Regions from separate parts of the Pandoraea sp. LA3 genome, predicted to be linked through region 1. Evidence: predicted binding sites of a transcription regulator. Region 1 holds the regulator's gene; each other region holds the start of a gene.

Region 1 (5,845 bases):
TGCAACTGGAGACCGCGCTGGGCGCCCGCTTGCTGCACCGGACGACGCGGCGCGTCGCGCTCACACAGGAGGGCGAGGTGTTCCTGCTGCAGGCGCAGGCGTTGCTCGCAGCCGAAGCGCAGGCGCTGGCGAGCGTCGGGCAAGGGCTGGCTGCGCCACAAGGGCGTTTGCGGGTGTCGTGCTCGTCTTCGTTCGGGCGGCAGCACGTCTCGCCCGCGTTGCCGGCGTTTCTCGAGCGCTATCCCGGGATTTCACTGGATTTTCGGCTCACGGACCGTGTCGTCGACCTGCTGGAGGAGGGGGTGGATCTCGCCATCCGTGTCGGCGCCCTGCGGGATTCGACGCTGGTCGCCCGAAAGCTCGCGTCGAATACGCGCACGTTGTGTGCGTCTCCCGCCTATCTTGCGGCGCACGGCACGCCGCGGCATCCGGGGGATCTCGCCGCTCACGACTGTCTGATTCTCGGGGACCAGCGTGACTGGCGCTTCGTGACGCCGGGCGGCACGTTGAATGTGCGCGTGAGCGGGCGCCTGGCTTCCGATAACGGCGAGGTGTTGCGCGACGCGGTACTCGCCGGCATCGGCATTGCGCTCAAGTCGACGTGGGATATCGGGGCGTATTTGAAGCGCGGCGAACTCGTGCCGGTGCTGCCCGCGTACCCGCTGGCGGAGGAGGTCGCCATCTGGGCCGTCTATCCGAGCCGGGCTTTCGTGCCGCCGAAAACCCATGCGCTCATCGAATTTCTACAGGAACGTTTCGGTCCCGTGCCGTATTGGGATGTGGAGGCTGGCGTCGACCACGGAACCGCGTTGAGACGGTGACGTGGTGACGTGGCGGGGTGCGCCTCAATGTAGACGATGGGTACGAGGCAATTGCGTGCCCGTATCCTCGTGGCCGATGGCGGGGCTGGCGTGGTGCAACACGAGCCGCCAGCCGTCTGCCTCCTTCAGGTAGACGTTGGTTGCCAGCACGAACGCATACCGAGCTTCCGGACGGGTTTCGACCTGGATCTGCTCAAGCACGTTATGGACGGCGCACAACGGGTTGTGCGCGACCTGAAGGTGGCTGACCGTCACCTGAAGGCCGCCTTTGGTAAGAATTTGCCGCCAACTCGCGCGTACGGCCGCGGGGCCGACCTGGCGGGGGCCCGAGGGATGGATGCAGACGACTTCCTCGTCTTCCGACCAGACATCCATCAGCGTATCGGTGTCGCCGGCACGCAACGCTTCGTAGAACGCGTGCTCGGCGTCTTCCGGGCTAAGAAATATGGTTGCGGGCATAACGACGGCCTCCGTCGGGGTCCAACGCTCGAAACACCGCCCGGCGGATGTGCCGCGTGGTGAACGCGCCGATTATGGAGGGTTTGCCCGGGCTTGTCGAACGCGTGACGGATTGGCGTCGCCGCGGGTCGTCATGGCGGGCAGCAGGGGGCTGATTTGCCCGGCGGTGCTTGCGGGCGCCGGATTGGCTCATGTGCCGAAAGCCCGGGGCTGGCAGATGGACGCGCGGTGAGCGACCTTTGATCTGGCGCAAGGCATCCACCGGGCTGGGCCGGTAGCTTATGGGTAACGGTAACGCAGAAGTGGCGTCCGAGCGGATGGACGGTAACGAAACGAGCGAAACGTGTGAATCGTGCGGGGAAGTGAGGGGAAGTGCGAGCCGGTGAGGGGGCGCAGGAGCGGGGGCGCTCGTGCGCCCCCGGACGCCGGATCAGCAGTGATGCACGCCGGCGAGCTCGCGCAGGGCGACGCCGTCGATGATCTTGACGTGACGCTGGCGGATTTCGATCATGCCGTTCTGCGCGAAGCGCGAGAACAGGCGGCTGACCGTCTCCAGCTTGAGACCGAGGAAGCTTCCGATTTCTTCGCGGCTCATGCGCAGCACGAACTCGTTCGCCGCATAACCGCGCGCCGACAGCCGTTCCGACAGATTCAGGAGGAATACGGCCAGACGTTCCTCGGCACGCATCGTCCCGAGCGCAAGCAGTTGCTGGTGCTCGTTACGGATTTCCTGACTCATCAGGCGATGCAACTGGCGTTGCAGCGACGGTACCTGGCGCGACAGCGTCTCCAGCTCGTTGAAGCGGGCGATGCAAAGTTCGCTGTCTTCCAGTGCGACGGCGGTCGTCGGATGATGGTTGTCTGCGACGGCGTCCAGACCGATCAACTCGCCCTGGAGGTGGAAGCCGACGACCTGCTCGCGGCCGTCGGGGGCCGTGACGCAGCTCTTGAGCGACCCGAAACGAATGCCGTAGACGGCGTTCAGATCATCGTTGGCGTGATAGAGCACTTCGCCCTTCTTGAGGCGGCGGCGCTCGCTTACGAGTGCGTCAAGTCGTTCCAGCTCCGGCTCAGGGATGCCGACGGGCAGGCAGAACTGCCCCAGTGAGCAGGTGGAACAACGAGGCTGGGCAACCGGAATGGGGTTGCCGGGAATGCGACCGATCTCGGTGGTCATGGTGGCCCCTGAAGTTATTTTGAGAGTTTACCATGAGGCGTCGACTCGCCATTTCGGCTGGCGGGACGCCGAGGTTTCGACGATGCTTTACGGGCGTCAGTGTTTCAGTAATAATTGCGCACATACCGGACGTCCGTCTCGCCGCACTATCGGCCTGGGCGTTTTCCCGGCAGGTCGTTTCGAAGCATTCTGGTCGCGCCGCCGTCACTACGACCGAACACAAAAGGGCGCGCGCTTATGCGAAGCGGTTGTTTTTTCGATCGACGACCGTTTCTCGTTTTCCAAGCATCCATTTATTCCTGATACCGGGTTGCCAAGCCCCCGGTCTGCTTAGTCGCACATGAATACCCAAGAGGCGAAACTTGTCCTCGAGACCGCGTTGATTTGCGCGCAGGAGCCGCTCAAGGTCGGCGATCTGCGCAAGCTCTTCAATGACGCCGTGTCCGGTGACACGGTGCGCGCGCTGCTCGAGGAAATCCGCGTGCAATGGGATGGCCGAGGTGTGGAATTGGTGGCACTGGCCACCGGCTGGCGTTTCCAGAGCCGTCCGCGCATGCGTGAATACCTTGACCGCCTCAATCCGGAGAAGCCGCCGAAGTACTCGCGCGCCGTGATGGAGACGCTAGCGATCATTGCGTATCGCCAGCCGGTCACGCGTGGCGATATCGAAGAGATTCGCGGCGTAACGGTCAATACGCAGATCATCAAGCAGCTCGAGGATCGTGGCTGGATCGAGGTGATTGGTCACCGCGACGTGCCGGGACGCCCCGGCCTGTACGCCACGACCAAGGACTTCCTCGACGATCTGGGCTTGCGCGCGCTCGATGCGCTGCCGCCGCTGGAAGATCCGGCGGCGCAGGCGCAGATCGATTTGCTCGCGCAGCAGAACATCGAATTCGGCGAGCGTGCCGAGGGGGATGACGGTGACGAGGCGGTGTCTGATGATGCGCCGGTCGCCGACGCCGAAGCACTCGCACTGCTGGCGCAGACACGCGCCGACGATCTGCCGCTCGCACAAGGATTGCCGGAAGATCAGCGCCCGTTACCGCCTGGCGGCGACGCTGGCGAGGCGGTAACGGAAGAGGCCTTGCTGGACGCCGTGTTGGCCGAAGCCGAGCCTGAATCGTCGCCGGATGCCGGGCATGCGGTCGCGACGGACGTTGTCGTCGATACGTCGGACGATGCCGAAATTGGCCCGTCTGCCGAAATTTCCCCGGATGCCGAGGAACTCGACGAATCGGCGCACGTCAGTGAGCAGGACGGCGAGCCGCAAGGCGATGTGTCCGGCGTGGCCGATGTGAGCGATGACGATTGGCGTGACGAGGCATCGGCCGGGCTCGATGGCGAGCGGTCGGATGACGACGTCGCGCAATACAAGGAATTTTCCGAAGTATCGGAGGCTGTGGTTCCTGTCGGCGAGGATTCGCCGCAAGATATGCAGGACGCCGGTACGGAAGAAGGCGCGACGCATGCGGCAGATCCCGCAGCGTCGTTGGCGCAAGAGGTTTCCCCGCACGCTGTCGACTCGGCAGCGAACGAAGCCGCTGCCGGGCAGCCCACGCCCGGTGCGCTGGATGACGACGAGAACGACGGGGACGACAAGAATCTCGTCACCGGTACCTGAGGCGGCGGCGCCTGGCGCCGTACTCACCCGAAGGGCCGTTTGCGATAAGAACGAAGCCGCGGCACGCATTTGCCGCGCATTCATGGTGCGAACACGGATCAGGGCAGCGATTTACGCCTGCCCGCAACGATCCCGTTTTCCAATGAGGTTGTGTTGAAACAAAACGAAGAATCCCAGGACCTGCACGCACGCGATGCCGGTGCCGATGCACGTTCGCCGGAAGGCGAGGGCGGCGATGAAAAGGCGTCGCGCCGCGGTTTGCGCCGTGGTCCGCGCAGTTTGATCGCCCGCCGTCGTGCGGCCCAGCAGGCCAAGCGCGAAGGCGACGATAACGGCGAAGTCGCCGGTTCGGACGCAGCGCAAGGTGCGTTGTCCTTCGATGCGCCGCAGGCGTCGGATGCCGATGGTGCGCCTTCGGCGGCGCAAGGGCGTGCTCGCACGAACTCGCGCAAGCCGCGTGGCGCCAAGCGCGACGATGCGCAGCAGCCACAGCCCTCCGGTGGCGCCAATGGCGCTGCGCCGGGCGGCCGTGCGAAGCGAGGTGCGCAAGGCGGGCAGGGCGGACCGAGCGGACAAGGCGCTCAGGGCGGCCAAGGTGGTCAGAGCCCGTCCGGCAAGCCGCAAGGCCGTGGTCGCAAGGGACCGGCTGGCGGTGCGCGGGGTAAGGGCGGCGCCGGCAATGCTGGCAATGCAGGCAATTCGGGGGATGGCGATCTGTTCGCGTTCGTCACGTCGGGTGGATTCGACGCGGAAGACGGCGAAGGCGATAACGCGGCTTCGGCACGCGCTCAGCGCGGCCGCCGTCCGGCAGACCGTCGCGTGCTGTCCCCGGACGACGAAGCGCCGAAGCTGCATAAGGTGTTGGCCGAAGCCGGCATGGGTTCGCGTCGCGAGATGGAGGAGCTGATCCTCGCCGGTCGCGTCTCCGTGAACTCGGAACCGGCTCACATCGGCCAGCGCATTCTGCCGACCGATCAGGTTCGTATCAACGGCAAGCTCGTCAAGCGCCGTATCACGAGCAAGCCGCCGCGCGTGCTGCTGTATCACAAGCCGGCAGGCGAAATCGTCAGCCATTCCGATCCGGAAGGGCGCACGTCGGTGTTTGATCGTCTGCCGCCGATGAAGACGGCCAAATGGCTCGCGGTCGGGCGTCTCGACTTCAATACGGAAGGTCTGCTGATCCTGACGACGTCGGGCGATCTGGCGAACCGCTTCATGCACCCGCGCTATGAGATCGAGCGCGAGTACGCGGTGCGCACCGTCGGTCAGTTGAGCGAAGCGTCGCGTCAGCAACTGCTGCACGGCATCAAGCTGGACGATGGCGAGGCCAACTTCCTGCGCTTGAAGGACGGCGGTGGCGAGGGCTCGAACCACTGGTATCACGTGGCGCTGGCCGAAGGTCGTAACCGCGAAGTGCGTCGTATGTTCGACGCCGCAGGGTTGATGGTGAGTCGTCTGATCCGTACGCGTTACGGTCCGCTGACACTGCCGCGTGGCCTCAAGCGAGGCCGTTACGAAGAGATGGACGAAGCGCAGGTGCGCTCGCTGTTCGCGGCGGTCGGCATGAAGGTGCCGGGGGCGGCGTCGGACGAGAAGGGCGCACGTAACGGCGGTCGCGGCGGCAAGGCCGGCGCACCGAAGGAGCCGCGTCGTCAGCCGGATCCGATGCAGACGGCCCTTGGCGTGTTCGCTCGCGAGCCGGGCCAGTCGCGTCGCCCGCGTGCCAATCCGCTGACGGCGTTCGTCGGTCCGAGCGGCGGCTAT
Region 2 (5,845 bases), on a different contig from region 1:
CTGCGACACGTTGCACAGTTCGGCAGCACGCCGGAAATGCTGCGCCTGCGCGAGCGCTACGAGATAACTCAACTGCCGGATGAACATGCCCGTGTCTCCCCCAGGTCACTCTGCACCGTCCATGGCGCAAAGGCTGCGGCAGACGCATTCGGTCACCGCTATATATTCATGAATATAGCGCAAGCCATAACAGGCCAGTCATGAGAATGTCGCATAACTGTTATTGGATTTCGGATGCGGCGTTCGAGGCGGGAGACGGTGATGCCGACGCGCCGCCCGGGCCGTTCCATTCCCCCGGCACACCGGGAATCGTGTTGCCATACGGTGCGCTGGCGGGCGCCTGATACTCCGGCTGCGCCAGTACCGCCGACGCGACAGGTACCGGCAGCGGCCCGCTATCGCTCGCGGCCTCCGGCGTCGACACCGTCGGACTCGTTGGCGCGGGCGCCGGTGCAGGCGCCGCCGGACGCTTCACCGTCGCCTTGGTCTTCGGCTCCGGCTTTTTCGCGAAAAGGCTTGTCACCCAGTCGGAAGCACGCGTCCACAGATCGCTGTACCAATGGTGGTTATCCGGCGCGTCGAACTTCGCACTGCCGTCAATGACCTTGGCACGCAGGGCCCGTGAGAATACGTCCCCCACGATCGGCAAGGCGCTGTGCGCCCCCTGCCCCCAATAGTCGCTACGCAACGTGATTCGACTGTCGTTGAACCCGACCCACGCACCGGCCACCAGTTGCGGCTGCATGAGGATGAACCAGCCATCGGTGTTGTTCTGCGTCGTCCCGGTCTTGCCCGCGACGTCGGCACGAATGCCGAATCGCGTGCGAATGGCGTTGCCCGTGCCGCGATTGATGACGCCGCGCATCGTATCGAGCAACGTGTAATCGTCGTCCCTCGAAAGCGCGCGTTCGGGACGCGCCGGCGAGAACGTCGCCAGCACCTCGCCCTCGCTGTTCGTGATTTCCGTCACCATCGTCGGCTCGCGATACTCGCCGCCGTCCGCGATGGTGCCGTAAGCCGCCACCATCTCCTTGAGCGAGACCGGGCTCGTGCCGAGCGCCAGCGAGGGCACCGGGTCGAGCTTGCTCTCGCGCACGCCCATCGCACGCGCCAGCCCGACGACACGTGACGGTCCGACATCCTGCATCAACTGTGCCGTGACAGTGTTGCGCGACTGCGCCAGCGCGTCGCTCAGTTTCATCGGCCTGTTGGTCGGGGCCGTGTCGTCGCTGGGACGCCAGATCTCGCCCCCGGCAAGCGGGATTTCGACCGGCTGATCGACGATCGTGTCATCCGGCGAGCGGCCCTTGATAAACGCCGCGCCGTAGACGAACGGCTTGAATGTCGATCCCGGCTGGCGACGTGCCTGCTGAACGTGATCGAACGGGTCCGTCGTAAAGTCGCGGCTACCCACCCACGCACGAATCTCCCCCGTACGCGGATCGACAGCGAGGAACCCCGCCTGCAAACGTGTCTTCGTCGCGCGCAGGTTCTGCATGAACGTCTTGTCGGCGAACAGGCGCTTCATGACCGCTTCAGGCGCTTCACCCGCCGCAACCGCGTTGCGATACTCCGCCGACTCCCTCACAAACGTCTGCACGAGTGCCGTGCTGTCACGCCAGCCGCCGCGCGCCGACCAGTTCGCATCGGCAATCGTCTGCAACTGATTCGCCTGACGCGTGAGCGCCTGCGTCGCCATCGTCTGCAAACGCGAATCGATGGTGGTGTGCACCACCAGACCGTCGGAGTAGATGTTGTAGTCGTTGCGATCCGCCCAGCCGATCAGCCATTTGCGCAGTTGCTGCGCGAAGTGCGGCGCGGGGCCGGGTTCTTCCGTCTGACGCTCGAAGTCGATGCGCAGCGGACGCTTTTGCAGCGCGGCGAGTTTCGACGCATCGAGATCGCCGAACTTGACCATCTGCGCGAGCACGGTGTTACGGCGTTGCAGCGCCCGCTCGGGATTGATCACCGGGTTGTAGTAGCTGTTGCCCTTGAGCATGCCGACGAGCGTGGCGGCTTCGACGACATCCAACTGATCGGCCGACTTGTCGAAGTAGGTGCGGGCAGCCATTTCGATGCCGTACGCGTTGTACAGGAACGGCACCGTGTTCAGGTACGTCTCGAGAATCTCGGGCTTGGTGTACAGCGCTTCGATCTTGAGGGCCGTGATGGCTTCCTTGATCTTGCGTGTCAGCGTCGGGGCACGACCGATATCGTCGGGGTACAGATTACGCGCGAGCTGCTGCGTGATCGTCGAGCCGCCCTGACGATCGCCGGAGAACGTACGAAGCGCCGCCCCTGCCGTGCGCTTGAGGTCGATGCCGTGGTGCTCGTAGAAGCGATGGTCTTCGGTCGACACCAGCGCCTTCACGACATTGGGCGACACATCCTTGAGCGACACCCATTCGCGATTCGACGGCCGGAATTCGGCGAGTACTTTGCCGTCGGCAGACAACACTTGCGCGGGCTGGTCGATCTTCGCGCGCCGGATATCGCGAATGCTCGGCGTGAACGGAATCAGGATCAGCGTGTAGGCGACGAGCAGACACGGCAACGCGGCAATGGCGATCAGCACCCCGCGGCGCGTGGGGTGACGCAGGTGATACCAGCCGCGTGCGGCGTAAGGATGCAGCGGCTGCAACAGTCGCAGACCATACCGGCCCGCCTGGGCGACGGTCTGCAACAACGATGAAAACAGCGACGAAATCGGGCGCTTCACGATGAGGGACAGCGTGGCAAAGTCCGCATCCTACCAAAACCGGCAGGCCTGCCCGGCGGACGAGCGATGAGGGCCGTGTCGGCATCGGCCGGGACCGATGTCTCTCGCCGACACACGTCGACCATCGCCATGACATTGTCGTGGGTCGGAATCACGTGTCACAACGCCGCACCTCACCGCGTTCGCGACAGTTTGTCGCACACGGCGCTCGCGTTTCCCCTTGCTTGACGCGCATCAAATTCGGCAACGCCGCAGGCTTCTACCATCGCTCGTGCTCACTCACGACTTTGGAAAACATCATGAAGCACTCACTCGGCGCCGCGGCCATCGCAGCCGCACTGGTTGCCGGGGCCGGCCTGTTCAGCGCACCGGCCGCCGCGCAAAGCCCCACGCCCGACACCCCGAAGACCTTCGGCTTCATCAAGGACAGTTCACAAGGCATTTACGCCGGAGACATCCTCGCCCGCGTGCGCGCGATCGGCATCATGCCCGACTCCCACGCAAGCGGCAGCGTGCTGCCGACGCTCGGCGTCACGGTGAACAATGCCATCGTGCCGGAGCTCGACTTCACGTACATGATTCTCGACAACGTCGGCGTCGAACTCATTCTGGGCATGTCGCGTCACCAGCTCACGTCGAACCTCGGGCATCTGGGCGGTGTCAACGTCCTGCCGCCGACGCTGCTGTTGCAGTACCACTTCAATCACGCAGGCAAGGTCCGTCCGTATGTCGGCGCGGGGATCAACTACACGCGCTTCTGGAATAGCAATCTGAACGCGGGCGGCACGCCCATCGACATCAAGAACCACAGCGTAGGTCCGGCCCTGCAAGCCGGGGTCGATATTCAGATGACGAAAAACCTGTTCTTCAACATCGACATCAAGAAAATCTGGATGAAGACGGATACCTCGCTCGCAGGCACTGATCTCGGCACCCTTCACATCGATCCGCTCATCGTCGGCGTCGGTGTCGGGATGAAGTTCTGATAGCCGGTGTAGGGCGCCACGCGCTGGGGGGCCGTGGCGCCCTCTTTTTTGGTTCCGGGCGTCGATGCGTCAAATTGTCGCGTCCTCCCTACATGCGAACGCAAAGCATTTACGCCGCAAGACGACAGCACCTACAATGCCTGGTTCCCTGAGCGCCGCGCTTATCCGATAGCGTCATCACGTTATCGCGTCATCGCGCGACGCCTTCGGTTTCGCCAATTTCCCTGAACCCGGCCAAGGCATGCGCAAGCTCCGTCAGCATCGCGTCGCAATCGGGATCGCCCTGCTGGCGATCCTGCTGGCCGCGCTCATGCCTGCGATTGCGCAATGGCGTGCCGCCATGCAGCAGGACCCGTTTGCGGTCTATTGCACGGTGCAGGGCACGCAAACGGCACAAACGGCGCTCGGGACGAAGACCACGCCGCGTGCTGACGCCCAACGTCAGCCGACGCACGACGGGCACACTGGTCACGACGACGCCCAGGCGCCGCCCGCACAGGCCCAACCGGCGGGCCTGCATAGCAGCCACGGTGGCGCAGACCATTCCCTCGCCTCCGAAGACCACTGGGAAAAGTGCGGCTATTGCGCGCTCTGGGCGCATCAACCGCTCGTCACAACCGATTTTCATACCCCCCCGCCTGCCGCGCAGACTGGCATCGCTGCCGCCCCCCGGGCACCGGTGTCGCACGATCCGCGCGCCCGTTTCTCCGACGCCTTAGCGCGTGCCCCGCCGTCTCTCTCCGCCTGATCGTTACTGCCTCCGCGCATTGCCTGTCGATGCCGGTGGCGTCTGTCGTGCGCACTGAGTTCCGATAGCTCGCGTTGTCGTGCGCGCATCCCGCGTGGATGTGCCGCATGCCGCGCCTGCCAGGGACACATCAGTTGCGCTCGTCACCCCACGTTCATCAGGCGACCGTCGTACGGTCGCGAGAGAGACATTCATGTCACGTTCCACGACGCAGAAGCCGTTGCAAACGGCCATCGCGCTCGCCCTGGCCTCGCTGGGCAGCACCGCACACGCACTCACTAACGATCCGGCAACCACCGGTCTGAGCGTCGCCGTCGATGCGACGCACGCCTCGACGCACACCGGCAAACACACTGACAGTTACACGACCGCGTTCGTACCCGGCGCAGCAGCGGCTGCGCCGACGGAAGCGTCCCCGCTACTACTGGCGCAGACGACCGTCCCGGCCGCTCCGGGAAGCGCCGCTGCCCCCGTGGCGACGTTGCCCGCCACAAACGTCGTAGCGCCCGCGGAATCGCTCACGTCACCGAGCGTCGAGGAGCAGAGGGCCAACCTTTTCCAGACGGCGGGTTCGGTCGGTTTCGTCGACGCCGACAGCTACCAGAACACTTACGCTTTCAACCTGCGCGACGTGTTGAAGGACAGTCCCGGCGTGTTCGTGCAGAACCGGTATGGCCAGGAGTTGCGCGTGTCGATTCGCGGCTCGGGCATTGCACGCGGCTACCATGTCCGTGGCCTCGAAATCCTGCAAGACGGCATTCCAACGAACTCGGCCGACGGCAGCGGCGATTACTACCAGATCGACCCGATGGGGCTGCGCTCGACCGAGATCTACAAGGGCGGCAACGGCCTCACCTACGGCGCCACGACGCTCGGCGGCGCACTCAACTTTGTGACCCCCACGGCCTACACCGCAGAGGCGCCCAACCAGTTCCGTCTCGAAGGCGGCAGCTTCGGCACCGTGCGGGCCAGTGGCCAGATGTCGCGAATCTTCGGACCGCTCGACGCGCTGGCCACCGTCACGCTCAACCGCTCGGACGGTTACCGTGACCACGCCAAAGGCAACTACGCCCAGATCAACGCCAACATCGGCTATAAGTTCTCGCCACGCGTGGAGACGCGATTCTTCTTCGGCGCGTACATCGTCGATCAGAAGCTGCCCGGCACGTTGTCTCTGTTCGACGCGCTCAACAATCCCACGAAGGCCGCCGCTTCGGCCGTCTCCGGGGATCAGGCGCGTAACACCCGCACCGAGCGGCTCGGCAACCTGACGACCATCCGGTTCGACGTCGGCCAACTCGACATCGCCTCGTGGGTCATTCACAAGAGCCTGTACCACCCGATCTTCCAGGTCATCGATCAGGACGGCTGGACCTACGGCGTCGCACCGCG
Region 3 (5,845 bases), on a different contig from region 1:
AAGTGAGCCGACGGCGCCCGCGCGGCCACTGCACAGCCGTCGTCAACCACGCAGCAACCCGAAACGCCTGAGCTTGCGGTACAGCGTGTTACGGCTCACCCCGAGCCGTCGCGCTGCGGCACTCACCTGCCCCTGACACGCGTCGAGCGCAGCACGCAACGCCTGACGCTCTGCCGCCTCCAACGGCGCTTCCAACGGTTCGTCCGGGGACGCTTTGGCCGACATCCGGGCGTCACCCAACGCCTGCGCTTCACGCAACTCGTCCGGCAAATCGTCGAGCGTGACGATGCCGCTTTCACTGAGCGCCACCAAGGTCCGGATCACGCTGCGCATCTGACGCACGTTCCCCGGCCAGCCGTAGCCGCACAGGCACGCCTGCGCGTCCTGCGTCAGTTCAATCGCGCCATGCTGACCGTGCGCCCCGGCCTGCGCCAGCAGACGTTGGATCAGGTCGATCTTGTCTTCGCGTTCACGCAGCGGCGGCACCGTCACTTCGAGTCCACTTAGCCGATAGAACAGATCCTCGCGGAATTGCCGCTCGGCAATACGGTCGGCCAGATCGCGGTGCGTGGCGCTGAGCACGCGAATGTCCAGCGGCACCGGATCGCCGCCACCGAGCGGCGACACGGTGCGCTCCTCCAGCACGCGCAGCAGACGTGTCTGCATCGCGAACGGCATGTCGCCGATCTCGTCGAGGAACAGTGTGCCGCCGTTCGCTTGCCACAGCTTGCCGTTCATCCCCTCCTTGCGCGCTCCCGTGAAGCTGCCGCCCACGTAACCAAACAACTCGCTCTCGATCAGCGACTCCGGAATCGCCGCGCAATTCAACGCGACGAACGGTCCCGCCGAGCGGGCACTGCTCTCGTGGACAGCGCGCGCGAACACTTCCTTGCCGCTGCCTGTTTCGCCGCGAATCAGCACCGGCACGTCGTGCGCGAACACGCGGCACGCGCGAGAAAAAGCGCGTGACAACGCGGGATCGGTGAACGGTGCGATCGTCTCCCGCGCAGCGGGCTTCGATACAACATGCGACGTTGCCGACGTGGCCGATGTCCCCGGCAAGCCACGATTGGCACGCGCGGGCGCACGCAACATCGCCAGCAGCGCTTCCCCTGCACTCGTGCGAATCGGCCAGCAGGCACTCGGCGACGGATGCGCCTGCGCGACCAGCGCGTCAAGCGTCTGCGCAAACCATCGGTCGATCCGTGTGCCGACGATCTCCTCTCGCGTCGCCCCAAGACAGTTCAGCGCACTCTGATTCGCGGCGAGCACGCGGCCCGCATCGTCGAACGCGAGCAGGGCTTGCGCGAATCCACCGAGATGATCGGCCTGCTCCTGCAATTGCAGCAGCCATTCGTCGCGATAGTGCTGAAAGAAATACTCGCTCTCCACGACCTTGGCCGAAAGATTGACGAGGGCCAGCGTATGGAACTGACTCTGCCGCGTGACGTCTGCCGTCGTGGACGACACATCGATCACCGCTAGCAGATCGCCCTGCGGCGCGAATACCGGACTCGCCGTGCAGGTGAGCGGCGTGTGCAGCGCGCGGAAGTGATCCTGCTGGCAGATGATGACGGGCGCTCGCTCGACGGCACACGTCCCGATACCGTTCGTGCCCTCGCACGACTCGCTCCAGTCCGCCCCGGGCCACAGACCGGCGCGGTGAAAGGCGTCACGCGTGCCGTCGTGCAGGCGGGAATCCACGATCACGCCATCCGGCGCCGTCAACAGCACCGCCTGACGCGGATTCATCAACTGACGCTGCAACCGTTCCAGCACGGGCATGGAGACATGACGCAGGCGCTCCATCGCGCTACGCCGCTCACGAAGTTGCGACGATTCGAGCACGCGCGGCGCCATGCGCGCGCCCGGATCGAGTGCGTGCGTGTCGAGACAGCGTCGCCACGAGCTGGCGATGTTCGGATCGGTCGCAGGGCCGCCCGCCGGCGGCTGGCCCTGCGCGACACTCAGCACACGACGCGCGTGTGCGGACTCGGTAGTTGGTGGCATTGGTCGTCTCCCCCGTGCCGGGTGATCTGATGATCTTGTCGTCGTTCCCGAAGCATCTCCCATGCCGGGGGCGTTTGCAATGCGCGATGTCAATCGGAAGGCGCCAGCCGATTGAGGGCCTCGGGCAGGCTGTCACGCCCGCGATACAGAGGGTGTCACGGGACGGGACAAACGTGTCACGGATTCGGCACACGTTGCACCGCAACACGCGCCGAAAAAGCGGGCGGACCGGCGTCAACGCGAGATCCGGCCCGGGTGGCCCGCGACTTGCTTGGTGCCTCTGGCGTGGCCGGCGAACGACCGGCTGCCAACACAACGATATCCGGAGACACAACATGCGATACACGCCTCCCGGCACACCCGGTGCCCTGCTGACCCTGCAACCGCGTTACGAGAACTTCATCGGCGGCAAATTCGTGCCCCCGGTGGAGGGTCGTTACTTCGTCAACACCTCGCCCGTGACCGGCGCAGTCATCGGCGAATTCCCGCGCTCCAATGGCGCCGATATCGAACTGGCGCTCGATGCGGCACACGCCGCGGCCGCCAAATGGGGGAAGACGTCCGTTCAGGCGCGCTCGCGCATTCTGTTGCAGATTGCCGATCGTCTCGAATCGCAACTGGAGCGCTTCGCCGTGGCGGAGACGTGGGATAACGGCAAACCGGTGCGCGAAACGCTCGCTGCCGACCTGCCGCTCGCCGTCGACCACTTCCGCTATTTCGCCGGGTGCATCCGCGCACAGGAAGGCACCGCCGCCGAGATCGACGAGCATACGGCCGCGTATCACTTCCATGAGCCGCTGGGTGTCGTCGGTCAGATCATTCCGTGGAATTTCCCGCTACTGATGGCCGCGTGGAAGCTCGCACCGGCGCTCGCCGCCGGAAACTGCGTGGTGCTCAAGCCCGCCGAGCAAACGCCGCTCACGATCACGCTGTTCGCCGAACTGGTCGGCGACCTGCTGCCGCCCGGCGTGCTCAACATCGTGCAGGGTTTCGGCAAGGAGGCCGGCGAGGCGCTGGCGACGAGCAAGCGCATCGCCAAGATCGCGTTCACCGGATCGACACCGGTCGGGAACCACATCCTCACGCGTGCCGCCGCCAACCTGATTCCGAGTACGGTCGAGCTGGGCGGCAAGTCGCCGAACATCTTCTTCGACGACATCATGCGCGGCGAGCCCGAGTTCGTGGAAAAGGCCGCAGAAGGTCTCGTGCTGGGCTTCCTCAATCAGGGTGAGGTGTGCACCTGCCCGTCGCGCGCGCTGGTGCAGGAATCGATCTACGAGCCGTTCATGGAAGTGGTGATGAAGCGTGTCGAGCGCATCAAGCGCGGCGATCCGCTCGACACCGACACAGCCGTCGGCGCACAGGCCTCGCAGCAGCAATTCGACAAGATCCTCACGTACCTCGACATCGCGCGCAAGGAAGGCGCACAGGTGCTCACGGGCGGAGGGATCGAGACGCTGGACGGACCGCTCGCCACCGGCTTCTACATCCAGCCGACGCTGCTCAAGGGCGATAACCGCATGCGTGTGTTCCAGGAAGAAATCTTCGGTCCGGTCGTCGGTGTAACGACATTCAAGGACGAAGCCGAAGCGCTCGCCATCGCGAACGATACGGAGTTCGGACTCGGCGCAGGCGTGTGGACACGCGACATCAATCGCGCTTATCGCATGGGCCGCAGCATTCAGGCCGGACGCGTCTGGACCAACTGCTATCACCTTTATCCGGCGCACGCGGCGTTCGGTGGTTACAAGAAGTCGGGCATCGGCCGTGAAACGCACAAGATGATGCTCGATCACTATCAGCAGACGAAGAATCTGCTCGTGAGTTACGACGTCAATCCGCTCGGCTTCTTCTGAGTCGAACGTCCCGAGTAGTGCCTCTAGTTCCGCTTGACCTTGCAGCAGATCAAAGACGCATCGCATGACGAGTGCGATGCTGTCTTTGATGCCTGCGAAAGATGATTCTGGGCACCGCGCATCCTCCCTGCTGTGCGCCTTAGCGCGCACGCGGTGTGCCCCTCACAGAACAAACAAGGAGCATGACGATGAGCACGACATTCTTCATTCCCGCCGTCAACATGATGGGCGTCGGCAGCCTCGGCGAAGCGATGGCCGCCCTGCGCCAATACCATTTCCGTCGCGCCCTGATCGTGACCGACGCCGGCCTCGCCAAAGCGGGCGTAGCCGAGAAGGTTGCGAAGCTGCTGACGCGGCAAGACATTCAGTCGGTGTTGTTCGACGGCGCGAAGCCGAACCCGACCGTCGCCAACGTTGAAGCCGGTCTGGCGATCCTCAAACAGAACCAGTGCGACTTCGTGATCTCGCTCGGCGGCGGCTCGCCGCACGACTGCGCAAAGGGCATCGCGTTGTGCGCGGCCAACGGCGGCCATATCTCGGATTACGAGGGTGTCGACCGCTCGAAGAAACCGCAATTGCCGCTCGTCGCCATCAACACGACAGCGGGCACGGCGAGCGAAATGACACGGTTTTGCATCATCACGGACGAAAAGCGGCATGTGAAGATGGCCATCGTCGACCGTAACGTCACGCCGTTGCTGTCGGTCAACGATCCGGCACTGATGGCGGCGATGCCGAAGGGCCTCACGGCGGCGACCGGCATGGACGCCCTGACCCACGCGACCGAAGCCTACGTATCGACAGCAGCCACCCCGATTACCGATGCGTGCGCGCTCAAGGCCGTTACGCTGATCTCGCAGAACCTGCGGCGCGCGGTGTCGCACGGCGATGACATGACCGCACGCGAGAACATGGCATACGCGCAGTTCCTGGCGGGCATGGCGTTCAACAATGCGTCGTTGGGCTATGTGCACGCGATGGCGCACCAGTTGGGCGGGTTCTACGATTTGCCGCACGGCGTGTGTAATGCCGTATTGCTGCCGCACGTGGAAGCGTTCAACGCGAGCACCAGCGCCGGGCGTCTGAAGGACATCGCGCAGGCGATGGGCGAGAAGGTCGATGGCTTGAGCGACGAAGAGGGCGCGAAGGTCGCGATTGCCGCGATCCGCCGTCTGTCGAAGGACATCGGCATTCCGTCGGGTCTCGCAGAACTGGGCGCGAAGGAGGCCGACGTGCCCACGCTGGCGGCCAACGCCATGCAGGACGCCTGTGGCTTCACGAACCCGCGTCGTGCCGAGCAGGCGGAAATCGAAGCCATTTTCTTGCAGGCGTTTTGATGGGCAGCGACTGAGCAGTTGAAACGAACATGGGCTACGTGACGTCACGTAGCCCTTTTTTGTTACCTTTCAGGCCATCGCCTGAGCGCCCGGAACCGGCTCGCGCCGACGCATCCGCCACCAGATCAACACGGCGACGAACGCTTCGAGCGCCGCCACGATCCAGAGGCCGCCGTTGAAGCTTCCCGTCGTGTCCTTGACGATGCCCAGCAGATACGGCGAACCGAACCCGGCCAGATTCGCTACCGAGTTGATGAACGCCACGCCCATCGCCGCGGCACCGCCCGCGAGATAAGCGTTCGGCAACTGCCAGAACACCGGGATCGCCCCCATCGTGCCCGACACCGCAACCACGAGGCACAGGAAGGCCGCCACACCGTTGCTCCCGGCGAACCACCCGACACCCGCCAGTCCGCACGCCCCCACGAACACCGGGATCGCACAATGCATGCGCGCTTCGCGTCGCTTGTCTGCGCTGTAGCCGATGGCGATCTGGAAGATCGCGCCGAACACGTACATCACCCCCACGAGCAACCCGATGTGCAACGGATTCGTCGGTCCCAGCGCACGCACGATGGTCGGCGCGAAGAACGACAGCGTCGCATTAGCCGCCACGATCCCGAAGTAGATGCCCGTGAGCAG

The links. The regulator FNR, encoded in region 1, switches genes on or off when oxygen is low (the NO sensors DNR and NnrR bind a similar motif). The targets are predictions, from matches to a motif close to TTGATNNNNATCAA.
Region 2: a site for FNR is predicted at 2,944-2,957, ahead of C5N93_RS14345 (OmpW family outer membrane protein). Genes of this name have one in related genera too.
Region 3: a site for FNR is predicted at 3,906-3,919, ahead of yiaY (L-threonine dehydrogenase). Genes of this name have one in related genera too.

The regions. Positions count from the first base shown of each region.
Region 1 is NZ_PTPY01000023.1:26,372-32,216, forward strand. Features, by position in the region: gene C5N93_RS05245 (LysR family transcriptional regulator) at 1-821, shown strand, start outside; gene C5N93_RS05250 (nuclear transport factor 2 family protein) at 846-1,268, opposite strand; gene fnr (fumarate/nitrate reduction transcriptional regulator Fnr) at 1,711-2,457, opposite strand; gene scpB (SMC-Scp complex subunit ScpB) at 2,798-4,081, shown strand; gene C5N93_RS05265 (pseudouridine synthase) at 4,262-5,845, shown strand, end outside.
Region 2 is NZ_PTPY01000034.1:28,613-34,457, forward strand. Features, by position in the region: gene C5N93_RS14335 (LysR substrate-binding domain-containing protein) at 1-87, opposite strand, end outside; gene C5N93_RS14340 (transglycosylase domain-containing protein) at 221-2,650, opposite strand; gene C5N93_RS14345 (OmpW family outer membrane protein) at 3,019-3,705, shown strand; gene C5N93_RS14350 (DUF2946 family protein) at 3,947-4,453, shown strand; gene C5N93_RS14355 (TonB-dependent receptor) at 4,647-5,845, shown strand, end outside.
Region 3 is NZ_PTPY01000012.1:26,459-32,303, forward strand. Features, by position in the region: gene C5N93_RS00520 (CreA family protein) at 1-6, shown strand, start outside; gene C5N93_RS00525 (sigma-54-dependent Fis family transcriptional regulator) at 43-2,010, opposite strand; gene C5N93_RS00530 (aldehyde dehydrogenase family protein) at 2,346-3,866, shown strand; gene yiaY (L-threonine dehydrogenase) at 4,055-5,203, shown strand; gene C5N93_RS00540 (MFS transporter) at 5,273-5,845, opposite strand, start outside.